Regions from separate parts of the Streptomyces sp. NPDC006435 genome, predicted to be linked through region 2. Evidence: riboswitches for the same ligand, from Rfam matches in the RefSeq annotation. Region 2 holds a riboswitch; the other holds the start of a gene.
What was found. A riboswitch is a leader RNA that binds a small molecule or an ion and turns the genes downstream of it on or off. The one in region 2 is predicted to bind glycine.
Positions count from the first base shown of each region.

Region 1: linked by a shared signal. The riboswitch ahead of gcvP (aminomethyl-transferring glycine dehydrogenase) and the one ahead of gcvT (glycine cleavage system aminomethyltransferase GcvT) in region 2 are both predicted to bind glycine.

Region 1 covers NZ_JBEXPY010000047.1:8,889-14,284, forward strand. Annotated here, with positions in the region: gene ABZZ04_RS32275 (DNA polymerase IV) at 1-1,284, shown strand, start outside; gene ABZZ04_RS32280 (PRC-barrel domain-containing protein) at 1,209-1,577, opposite strand; glycine riboswitch at 1,691-1,787, shown strand; gene gcvP (aminomethyl-transferring glycine dehydrogenase) at 1,982-4,867, shown strand; gene ABZZ04_RS32290 (DUF5999 family protein) at 4,955-5,161, opposite strand.
Region 2 covers NZ_JBEXPY010000026.1:111,291-116,686, forward strand. Annotated here, with positions in the region: gene ABZZ04_RS24425 (enhanced serine sensitivity protein SseB) at 166-936, opposite strand; gene ABZZ04_RS24430 (AAA family ATPase) at 1,087-1,770, opposite strand; glycine riboswitch at 1,930-2,027, shown strand; gene gcvT (glycine cleavage system aminomethyltransferase GcvT) at 2,169-3,284, shown strand; gene gcvH (glycine cleavage system protein GcvH) at 3,377-3,754, shown strand; gene glyA (serine hydroxymethyltransferase) at 3,777-5,036, shown strand; gene ABZZ04_RS24450 (L-serine ammonia-lyase) at 5,194-5,396, shown strand, end outside.

The DNA.
Region 1 (5,396 bases), on a different contig from region 2:
CCGACCGCGCAGGCGCGGCGGCTGGCGCCGAACGCGGCCTATCTGGTGCCCCGCTTCCAGCTGTACCGGACGGTCAGCAACCAGGTGATGGAGCTGCTCGCGCGGCTCTCCCCGCTGGTGGAGCCCCTCAGCCTGGACGAGGCGTTCGTCGACCTGGAGGCCGGTGGGAGGGCCGACGACACGGCTTCGGCACGGGAGATCGGCGAGCAGCTGCGTACCGCCATCGGCGCGGTCACCGGGCTCACCGGCTCGGTCGGGCTCGCCGGTTCCAAGATGCTGGCCAAGATCGCCTCGGAGGAGGCGAAGCCGAACGGTCTGCGGGTCATCGAGCCGGGCACGGAGCGGGAGCTGCTCGCGCCCATGCCGGTGCGGATCCTGCCCGGGGTCGGCCCCGCCACGGCGGACCATCTGCGCCGCGCCGGAATGACGACGGTGGACGACCTGGTCGCGGCGGGGGAGGCCGAGCTGGTGCGTCTGCTGGGCAAGGCGCACGGCGGCTCGCTCCACCGGATGGCGCTCGGCCACGACGACCGGCCCGTGGTCGCGGAGCGCGACGCGAAGTCGGTGTCGGTCGAGGACACCTTCGACGTCGACCTGCACGACCGGGTGAGGGTCAGGACGGAGGTGGAGCGGCTGGCCGACCGGTGCGTCCAGCGGCTGCGGGGCGCGGGACGGTCCGGGCGGACGGTGGTCCTCAAGGTGCGCCGGTACGACTTCTCGACGCTCACGCGGTCCGAGACGCTGCGCGGGCCCACGGACGACCCCGCGGTGGTCCGTGAGGCCGCCGCACGGCTCCTGGAGGCCGTGGACACCACTGGGGGCGTCCGGCTGCTCGGAGTGGGCGTCACGGGGCTCGCCGACTACACGCAGGAGGACCTCTTCGCCCAGGCCGCGGGCGAGCGGGCCGCGACCGGGGAACCGGCCGGGGAGGCGACGGCGGCGAAGGACGACCGGGCCGGGCCGGCGGACGGCCCGCGACCGGAGTCCCCGGGCACCCCCGAGGGCCCGGCCGCGCGGCACTGGCACGCCGGGCACGACGTGCACCACGACGCCTACGGGCACGGCTGGGTGCAGGGCAGCGGCATCGGGCGGGTGACGGTGCGGTTCGAGGAGCCGGATTCGGCGCCCGGCCGGGTGCGCACGTTCCGGATCGACGACGCGGCGCTGCGGCCTGCCGACCCGCTGCCGCTGGTGCGCGATCCGGCGGACTACTCCTCCTGGCCCGCCAGTCTGCCGAAGTCCCTGTCGGGGCCGACCTCCTCGGGCGGGGAGTCCAGACCGTAGTGCCGGTAGAGCTGGAGCTCCTGTTCCGGCGAGAGATGGCGGCCGACACCGAAGTCGGGCGCGTCCTTGATCAGCGCGCGGTCGAAGGGGACGCGGAGCGTGTCGTCCACGAATTGGCTGGGTTCCAGCGGGACGAACGCGTCCCGGCTGAAGAGTCCGGTGCGTACGGCCGCCCATTCGGGCACCCCGGTGGCGTCGTCGAGGTACACCTCGTCCACGGTTCCGATCTTGGTGCCCCTGCGGTCGAATGCCTTGCGGCCGATCAGGCTGCGCGGATCGATGTCGGTCTGCACGATCCCTCCCACTGGTCGCGGCTACTCCACAAGCACTACAAAAGGGCAGATTCGGGGGGTCGGCCACTCGAGGGTTCGACGAAGAACCCCGCTGGTAGGCTGGTGGCGGCCGCTGACCCCGTGCGGGAGAGTCCTCCGGAACTGATCCGAAGGCGCCGAAGGAGCAAATCCTCCCCGGAATCTCTCAGGCCCCCGTACCGCACGGACGAGGTCACTCTGGAAAGCAGGGCGGGTTCCGTGCGGCCGGGTGCCGGAGCGGTTCCCTTCCTCACCGACGGTGAAAGCCGGCAGGCCGTAGGGCATGCCGGTGAAGCTCTCAGGTTGAGATGACAGAGGGGGAGGCCGTCCGGGCACCCGCGCCGAGGTGCCCCTCGCAGGTCGTGACAGACCAGGAGGCCTCCACCATGACCCCCCGTCGCACCCCGCTCTCCCAGTTGGAGCAGGGCATTCCGTTCGAGCAGCGGCACATCGGCCCCGACGCCGAGGCGCAGTCGAAGATGCTCGCCCAGGTCGGGTACGGCTCGCTGGACGAGCTCACCGCGGCCGCGGTGCCCGACGTCATCAAGAGCACCGAGGCACTCCGGCTGCCGGGCGCGCGCACCGAGGCCGAGGTCCTCGCCGAGCTGCGCTCCCTCGCGGACCGCAACCAGGTGCTGGCCCCGATGATCGGGCTCGGTTACTACGGCACCTTCACCCCGCCGGTGATCCTGCGCAACGTCATGGAGAACCCCGCCTGGTACACGGCCTACACGCCGTACCAGCCGGAGATCTCCCAGGGGCGCCTGGAGGCGCTCCTCAACTTCCAGACCATGGTCGCCGAGCTGACCGGGCTGCCCACCTCCGGCGCCTCCCTGCTCGACGAGGGCACCGCGGCCGCCGAGGCCATGGCGCTCTCCCGGCGCGTCGGCAAGGTGAAGAACGGCGTCTTCCTGGTCGACGCCGACGCCCTGCCGCAGACGATCGCGGTCATCGAGACCCGCGCCGAGCCGACCGGTGTCGAGGTCGTCGTCGCCGACCTGTCCGACGGCATCCCGGCGGAGATCGCCGAGCGCGGTGTCTTCGGCGTGCTGGTGCAGTACCCGGGTGCCTCCGGAGCGGTCCGGGACATCCGGCCGGTCGTCGAGCAGGCCCACGGGCTCGGTGCGATCGTCACCGTCGCCGCCGACCTGCTGGCCCTGACCCTGCTCACCTCGCCGGGCGACCTGGGCGCGGACATCGCGGTCGGCACCACCCAGCGCTTCGGCGTGCCGATGGGCTTCGGCGGACCGCACGCCGGGTTCATGGCCGTGCGAGAGAAGTTCGCCCGCAGCCTGCCCGGCCGCCTCGTCGGCGTCTCCGTCGACGCGGACGGCAACAAGGCCTACCGGCTGGCCCTGCAGACCCGCGAGCAGCACATCCGCCGCGAGAAGGCGACCAGCAACATCTGCACCGCGCAGGTGCTGCTCGCCGTCATGGCCGGGATGTACGCCGTCTACCACGGCCCGGACGGGCTGCGCACGATCGCCCGGCGCACCCACCGTTACGCGACGATCCTGGCCGAGGGCCTGCGTGCCGCCGGTGCCGACGTCGTGACCGGCGCCTACTTCGACACCCTCACCGTGCGCGTCCCGGGCCGGGCCGCGGAGGTCGTCGAGGGCGCCCGCGAGCGCGGGGTCAACCTGCGGCTCGTCGACGCAGACCTGGTCTCCCTCGCCTGCGACGAGACCACCACCCGTGAGCAGATCGCCGCCGTCTGGGCCGCCTTCGGCGTCGACGGGGACATCGAGGCGCTGGACGCCTCCGCCGCCGACGCGCTGCCCGAGGGGCTGCTGCGCACCGACGAGATCCTCACCCACCCGGTCTTCCACCAGCACCGTTCCGAGACCGCGATGCTCCGCTACCTGCGCAGGCTCGCCGACCGGGACTACGCGCTGGACCGAGGCATGATCCCGCTCGGCTCCTGCACCATGAAGCTGAACGCGACCACCGAGATGGAGTCGATCACCTGGCCCGAGTTCGGCGCGCTGCACCCCTTCGCCCCGGCGGAGCAGGCGCAGGGCTTCCTCACCCTCATCCGTGAGCTGGAGGAGCGACTCGCCGAGGTCACCGGGTACGACGCGGTCTCCATCCAGCCGAACGCGGGCTCGCAGGGCGAGTTCGCCGGCCTCCTGGCCGTACGGGCGTACCACCGGGCCAACGGCGACGACCAGCGGACCATCTGCCTCATCCCGTCCTCCGCGCACGGCACCAACGCCGCCAGCGCCGTGATGGCCGGCATGAAGGTCGTCGTGGTCAAGACCGCCGACGACGGCGAGGTCGACGTCGAGGACCTCCGCGCCAAGATCGAGAAGCACCGCGAGGAACTCGCCGTGCTCATGATCACGTACCCGTCGACGCACGGCGTGTTCGAGGAGCACGTCGCCGACATCTGCGCCGAGGTGCACGACGCCGGCGGCCAGGTGTACGTCGACGGCGCCAACCTCAACGCGCTGGTCGGCCTCGCCCGGCCGGGGCGGTTCGGCGGCGACGTCTCGCACCTGAACCTGCACAAGACCTTCTGCATCCCGCACGGCGGCGGCGGCCCCGGCGTCGGCCCGGTCGGCGTGCGCGCGCACCTCGCCCCGTACCTGCCGAACCACCCGCTCCAGCCCACGGCGGGCCCCGAGACCGGCGTCGGACCGATCTCGGCCGCTCCGTGGGGCTCGGCCGGCATCCTCCCGATCTCCTGGGCGTACGTCCGCCTCATGGGCGGGGAGGGCCTCAAGCGCGCGACGCAGGTCGCCGTGCTGGCCGCCAACTACATCGCCAAGCGGCTGGAGCCGCACTACCCGATCCTGTACAACGGCCCGGCCGGTCTGGTCGCGCACGAGTGCATCGTGGACCTGCGACCGATCTCCAAGGCCACCGGCGTCAGCGTCGACGACATCGCCAAGCGTCTGATCGACTACGGCTTCCACGCGCCGACCATGTCGTTCCCGGTCGCCGGGACGCTGATGATCGAGCCGACCGAGAGCGAGGACCTCGCGGAGCTCGACCGGTTCTGCGACACGATGATCGCCATTCGCGGCGAGGTCGAGAAGGTGGCCTCGGGCGAGTGGAGCGCGGACGACAACCCGCTGGGCAACGCCCCGCACACCGCGGCGATGCTGGGCGGGGAGTGGAAGCACGGCTACAGCCGGGAGACCGCGGTCTTCCCGGCGGGCGTCTCGGCCGCCGACAAGTACTGGCCGCCGGTGCGCCGGATCGACGGTGCCTTCGGCGACCGCAACCTCGTCTGCTCCTGCCCGCCGCTGGACGAGTACGACAGCTGAGTCATCGGCGCGGGTGAGTGACGCGCACGCGCGTCGGGGCCGGTTCGGAGGGATCTCCGGGCCGGCCCCCGTTCGTACCGGCCGCGGTCAGGCGGCCTTCACCACCCGGCCGGCCTCCAGCGGCCGGTGCGGGGCGATGATCTGCCCGTCCGGAAGCAGCTCACCGGTGTCCTCGAAGAGCAGGACGCCGTTGCACAGCAGACTCCAGCCCTGTTCCGGATGGTGGGCCGCCAGGCGGGCGGCCTCCCGGTCGGCTGAGTCGGCGGTGGGGCAGGGTGGCTGGTGCTGGCACATGGCTGGGTTCTTTCGCTGCGTGGTGGTGAGTGTCCTGCGACTGGCTGAGCTGTTCATGGCCGCCCCCGTCTCGATCGGTCCGGTCCCAGTGTTGCCCCACGGGCGTCTTTCCGCAGGGATTTCGCAGCAGCACTTCTTCTTACTCGGAGGACGCGTCACCCGGGAGGACGGTTCAGTGCAACTGCACTGTCCCTTCGGGTGGTTCGGGGTGGCCTGAGCGGGCTAGTCCGGACGG
Region 2 (5,396 bases):
GCCCCTCTTCGACTCCACTGTGTCGGCCCGCCGCGCCCCGGGCATCTGGGCGCGGCACGATGCCGAGGCACCAGCCATGAAACCAGCTTATGCGCCGGTCCTGACACCGGCTTGACACCACGGGCCGGAGCCGCGCGGTCCGGTCCGGGGCCCCAGGAACCCGCCCTAGCGCTCCGCCCGCTGGTAGAACGGCCGGATCTTCTCCCGCATCCAGTCGCCCACCGGGTCCTGCGCCACGTCGAGCAGGACGAGATTGACCGACCAGGGCACCTCGACCCGGCCGAGAGCGCGGCCGAGGGCGTCCATCGGGGCGTTGCGGCCCGCGCCGTCCCAGGTGGAGAACTCGACGCCGATGAACAGGACGGGGTCCTCGCCCTCGATGCTGGCCAGGGCCCGGCGCGCGGTGAGCACCACGCCGCTCTCCTCGAACTCGCCGGCCGCCGCGGAGAGGAAGTCGACGGGCTCCTCCTGCCAGTCCGGCTCGTACAGCCGGACCCGGCCGCCGCTGGCCGGGCCGTCCAGCGGGGTGCGTCCGGCCCGGCAGAGCTCGGCCACGGCGGGCGGCGGCAGCGGCATCCCGACCGCGCCGCCCGGATTCACGGCTATGCCGAGCTGCGGGGGCAGTCCGCGGGCGAAGTCGCGGGCGGGCGCGACGGTGAAGGACATGTGGGCGCCGACGCAGGCGAGGAACTGCTGCTCGGAGCTGAAGACGGGGACGTACGGGGCGCCGTCGATCTCCACCGTCGGCAGGTCGAGGGCCGGGGAGTCGGGTCCGCCGCCGTTGGGCAGGGGCACCCAGACCTGGTTGCGTCCGAGCACCTCGACGAGCCGTCCGCCCGCCTCCGGGCTGCCCACCGAGGCCATCAGCACCTCTTCGAGCTCGTTGGCCGGCCATCCGCCCTGCGGATGGGACTGGACCTGCGCCGGAATGTCCACTGCTTCCCCTTCTTGCCCGAGCCTTCCGGCAGAAGGTTAACGCCCGCCGCCGCGACCACCCCGGCCCCTCGAACACCCGGACGACCGGCCCGGCGGTGCCCCTCCCCCGCCGCCCCGTCCCCTCCGGCCGTCCCGGCCCCTTCCGGCCGCTCAGCTCCCCGGCTCGGTGAACCCGATCCGGTCCAGCCTCCCCGCGGCCTCCCGGTCCAGCAGCACCGCCGAGGCGCAGCCGGGCGGCAGCAGGCCGGTCTCGGTGGCCCTCAGCAGCCGGGCCACGGCCCTGCGGTGCCGGGCGAACGCGTAGCCGGACACTCCTCGCCCGCGCTCCCGCTGGCCCTCCCGTGCCGTCAGCGGCGTGACGTCGAGCAGGACCAGGTGCAGGCCGCGGCCCCGGCGCCGGGCGTCACGGGCCAGCCAGCCGCGCACCCACGACTGGGTCCCGCAGTCGTGGACGACGACGGACTCCCCCGAGCGCAGCGCCCGCCGCAGCCCCCAGTAGTGGGCGGCGCGGACGAGCGGGCGGTAGAGGGCGTACGGGAGTAAGCGGGGCATCATCCCCGCCCAGCGGTCGCGGGTGTCCTGCGAGTCGATCGCGCGCGCCGTCGTCACCGCCCGCCGGATGAGCGTCGACTTGCCGCTGCCCGGCAGCCCGGACACCACCACCACGTCGCCCGGCGCGAAGTCCAGGGCGCGCGGACCGCCCCCCGTCCGCTCCCGCAGGTCCCGCACGACGGGCGCGTGCGGGCCGAGCGCCTCCCTGGCCGGGGCTCCCGGCTGTGCGGGCATCGCTCCGTGCGCGATGCCCGCGGTCGTCGCGTATCGCCGCAACGTCATCACCCTCCCCCTGTACGGGTCACCCCACGTATGCCCCTGAAGTGTAAAGAAAAGGTAATGCGGCACAACTGCCCGCGCCGTCGAATCCCGAGGGGGACCGACGCCCCACTCCGGCCCGATGCGTGCGATGATGACCCCGCCAACTACATACAGGCCGTTTGAATCCGCGCGGGAGAGTTCCGGTCACCGCGTGTGCCGGGCGCCGAAGGAGCAAGTTCCTCCCTTGAATCTCTCAGGCCCCGTACCGTGCGGATGAGGCAGATCTGAAAAGCGGGCCGCTCTGCGGCTCCACCCAAGGTGCAAGCCGACCCCGTTCAGGGGCTCCCGGCGAACCTCTCAGGTTCCGATGACAGATGGGGAGGGATCGTCCTCGTCGTCATGCCCCGGGAGTCACATCCATGAGCACCGCCCCCCGCCTCACCGCCCTCGATGCCCTGCACCGCTCGCTGGGTGCGACCATGACCGATTTCGCCGGCTGGGACATGCCCCTGCGCTACGGCAGCGAGCGCGACGAGCACAACGCGGTCCGCACCCGGGCCGGTCTCTTCGACCTGTCGCACATGGGTGAGATCACCGTCACCGGCCCCGGGGCCGCGGCCTTCCTGAACTTCGCGCTGGTCGGCAACATCGGCACCGTCGCCACGGGCCGCGCCCGCTACACGATGATCTGCGCCGAGGACGGCGGCATCCTGGACGACCTGATCGTCTACCGGCTCGGGGAGACCGAGTACATGGTCGTCGCCAACGCCGGCAACGCCCAGATCGTGCTGGACGCGCTGACCGCGCGGGTCGGCGGCTTCGACGCCGAGGTCCGCGACGACCGCGACGCGTACGCGCTGCTCGCCGTCCAGGGCCCCGAGTCCCCCGCCATCCTGGCCTCCGTCACCGATGCCGACCTGGACAACCTGAAGTACTACGCCGGTCTGCCCGGCACCGTCGCCGGTGTCCCCGCGCTGATCGCCCGTACCGGCTACACCGGCGAGGACGGCTTCGAGCTGTTCGTCGCCCCCGAGCACGCCGAGCAGCTGTGGAAGGCGCTGACCGAGGCCGGCGCCTCCCGCGGCCTGATCCCGTGCGGGCTCTCCTGCCGCGACACGCTGCGCCTGGAGGCCGGCATGCCGCTGTACGGGCACGAGCTGACCACGGCGCTGACCCCGTTCGACGCCGGTCTCGGCCGGGTCGTGAAGTTCGAGAAGGAGGGCGACTTCGTGGGCCGCAAGGCCCTGGAGGCCGCCGCCGAGCGCGCCGAGACCGCCCCGCCGCGCAAGCTGGTCGGGCTGATCGCCGAGGGCCGCCGGGTGCCCCGCGCCGGCTTCTCCGTCGTCGCCGACGGCCAGGTCGTCGGCGAGGTCACCTCGGGCGCCCCGTCGCCCACCCTCGGCAAGCCGATCGCCATCGCGTACGTGGACGCCGCGCACGCCACGCCCGGCACCGCGGGCGTCGGAGTGGACATCCGGGGCACCCACGAGCCGTACGAGGTCGTGGCACTGCCCTTCTACAAGCGCCAGAAGTGACATCCGCGCTTCCCCGAAAGTGACGCATTCGCGTCTCACTTCTTAAGACCACCGTTCATCAGCACTCCCCCGCGTACAGGAGAATTCAGGTCATGAGCAACCCCCAGCAGCTGCGTTACAGCAAGGAGCACGAGTGGCTGTCGGCCGTCGAGGACGGTGTGGCCACGATCGGCATCACCGAGTTCGCCGCCAACGCGCTCGGCGACGTCGTCTACGCCCAGCTCCCCGAGGTCGGTGACACGGTGACCGCGGGCGAGACCTGTGGCGAGCTGGAGTCGACCAAGTCCGTGAGCGACCTGTACTCGCCCGTGACCGGCGAGGTCACCGAGTTCAACCAGGACGTCGTGGACGACCCGTCGCTGGTGAACTCCGCTCCCTTCGAGGGCGGCTGGCTGTTCAAGGTACGCGTCGCGGAGGAGCCCGGGAACCTGCTCTCCGCCGACGAGTACACCGAGTTCTCCGGCAACTAAAGAGACCCCAAGGGACCATCTGATGTCGCTTCTCAACTCCTCCCTCCACGAGCTGGACCCGGACGTCGCCGCCGCCGTCGACGCCGAGCTCCACCGACAGCAGTCCACCCTCGAGATGATCGCCTCGGAGAACTTCGCTCCGGTCGCGGTCATGGAGGCCCAGGGCTCCGTCCTCACCAACAAGTACGCCGAGGGCTACCCCGGCCGCCGCTACTACGGCGGCTGCGAGCACGTCGACGTCGTCGAGCAGATCGCCATCGACCGGATCAAGGCGCTGTTCGGCGCCGAGGCCGCGAACGTCCAGCCGCACTCCGGCGCGCAGGCCAACGCCGCCGCGATGTTCGCGCTGCTGAAGCCGGGCGACACGATCATGGGCCTGAACCTGGCCCACGGCGGTCACCTGACCCACGGCATGAAGATCAACTTCTCCGGCAAGCTCTACAACGTGGTCCCGTACCACGTCGACGAGACCGGCGTCGTGGACATGGCCGAGGTCGAGCGGCTGGCCAAGGAGTCCAAGCCGAAGCTGATCGTGGCCGGCTGGTCCGCGTACCCCCGTCAGCTGGACTTCGCCGCGTTCCGCCGGATCGCGGACGAGGTCGGCGCGTACCTGATGGTCGACATGGCGCACTTCGCCGGTCTGGTGGCCGCGGGTCTGCACCCCAACCCGGTGCCGCACGCCCACGTCGTCACCACCACCACGCACAAGACCCTCGGCGGTCCGCGCGGCGGTGTCATCCTGTCGACGCAGGAACTGGCCAAGAAGATCAACTCCGCGGTCTTCCCGGGTCAGCAGGGCGGCCCGCTGGAGCACGTGATCGCGGCCAAGGCGGTCTCCTTCAAGGTCGCGGCCTCCGAGGAGTTCAAGGAGCGCCAGCAGCGCACCCTGGAGGGTGCCCGCATCCTCGCCGAGCGCCTGGTGCAGCCGGACGTCACCGAGGTCGGCGTCTCCGTGCTGTCCGGCGGCACGGACGTGCACCTGGTCCTCGTCGACCTGCGCAACTCCGAGCTGGACGGCCAGCAGGCCGAGGACCGGCTGCACGAGATCGGCATCACGGTCAACCGGAACGCCATCCCGAACGACCCGCGCCCGCCGATGGTCACCTCGGGTCTGCGGATCGGCACGCCGGCCCTGGCCACCCGCGGTTTCGGGGCCGAGGACTTCACCGAGGTCGCGGAGATCATCGCGGCCGCGCTCAAGCCGTCCTACGACGCGGACGCGCTGAAGGCCCGTGTGGTCGCGCTGGCCGAGAAGTTCCCGCTGTACTCCGGTCTGAAGTAATCCGGACAAGTTCTGGTAACACGCCGGAACGGGGCATCGCGCACACTGGTCGGTGAGCGCGGTGCCCCATCCCATGCCCCGCCGTTCTCCGGACCGGCCGACCCGTACCCGCACCACCCGGCAGACAACGACGTCTACCAACCCTGAGGAGTCACCCGTGGCCATCTCGGTCTTCGACCTGTTCTCGATCGGCATCGGCCCGTCCAGCTCCCATACGGTCGGCCCGATGCGCGCCGCCCGCATGTTCGCGCGGCGGCTGAAGAACGACGGCCTGATCGCCCACACCGCCTCGATACGGGCCGAGCTCTACGGTTCGCTCGGAGCGACCGGGCACGGCCACGGCACGCCCAAGGCCGTCCT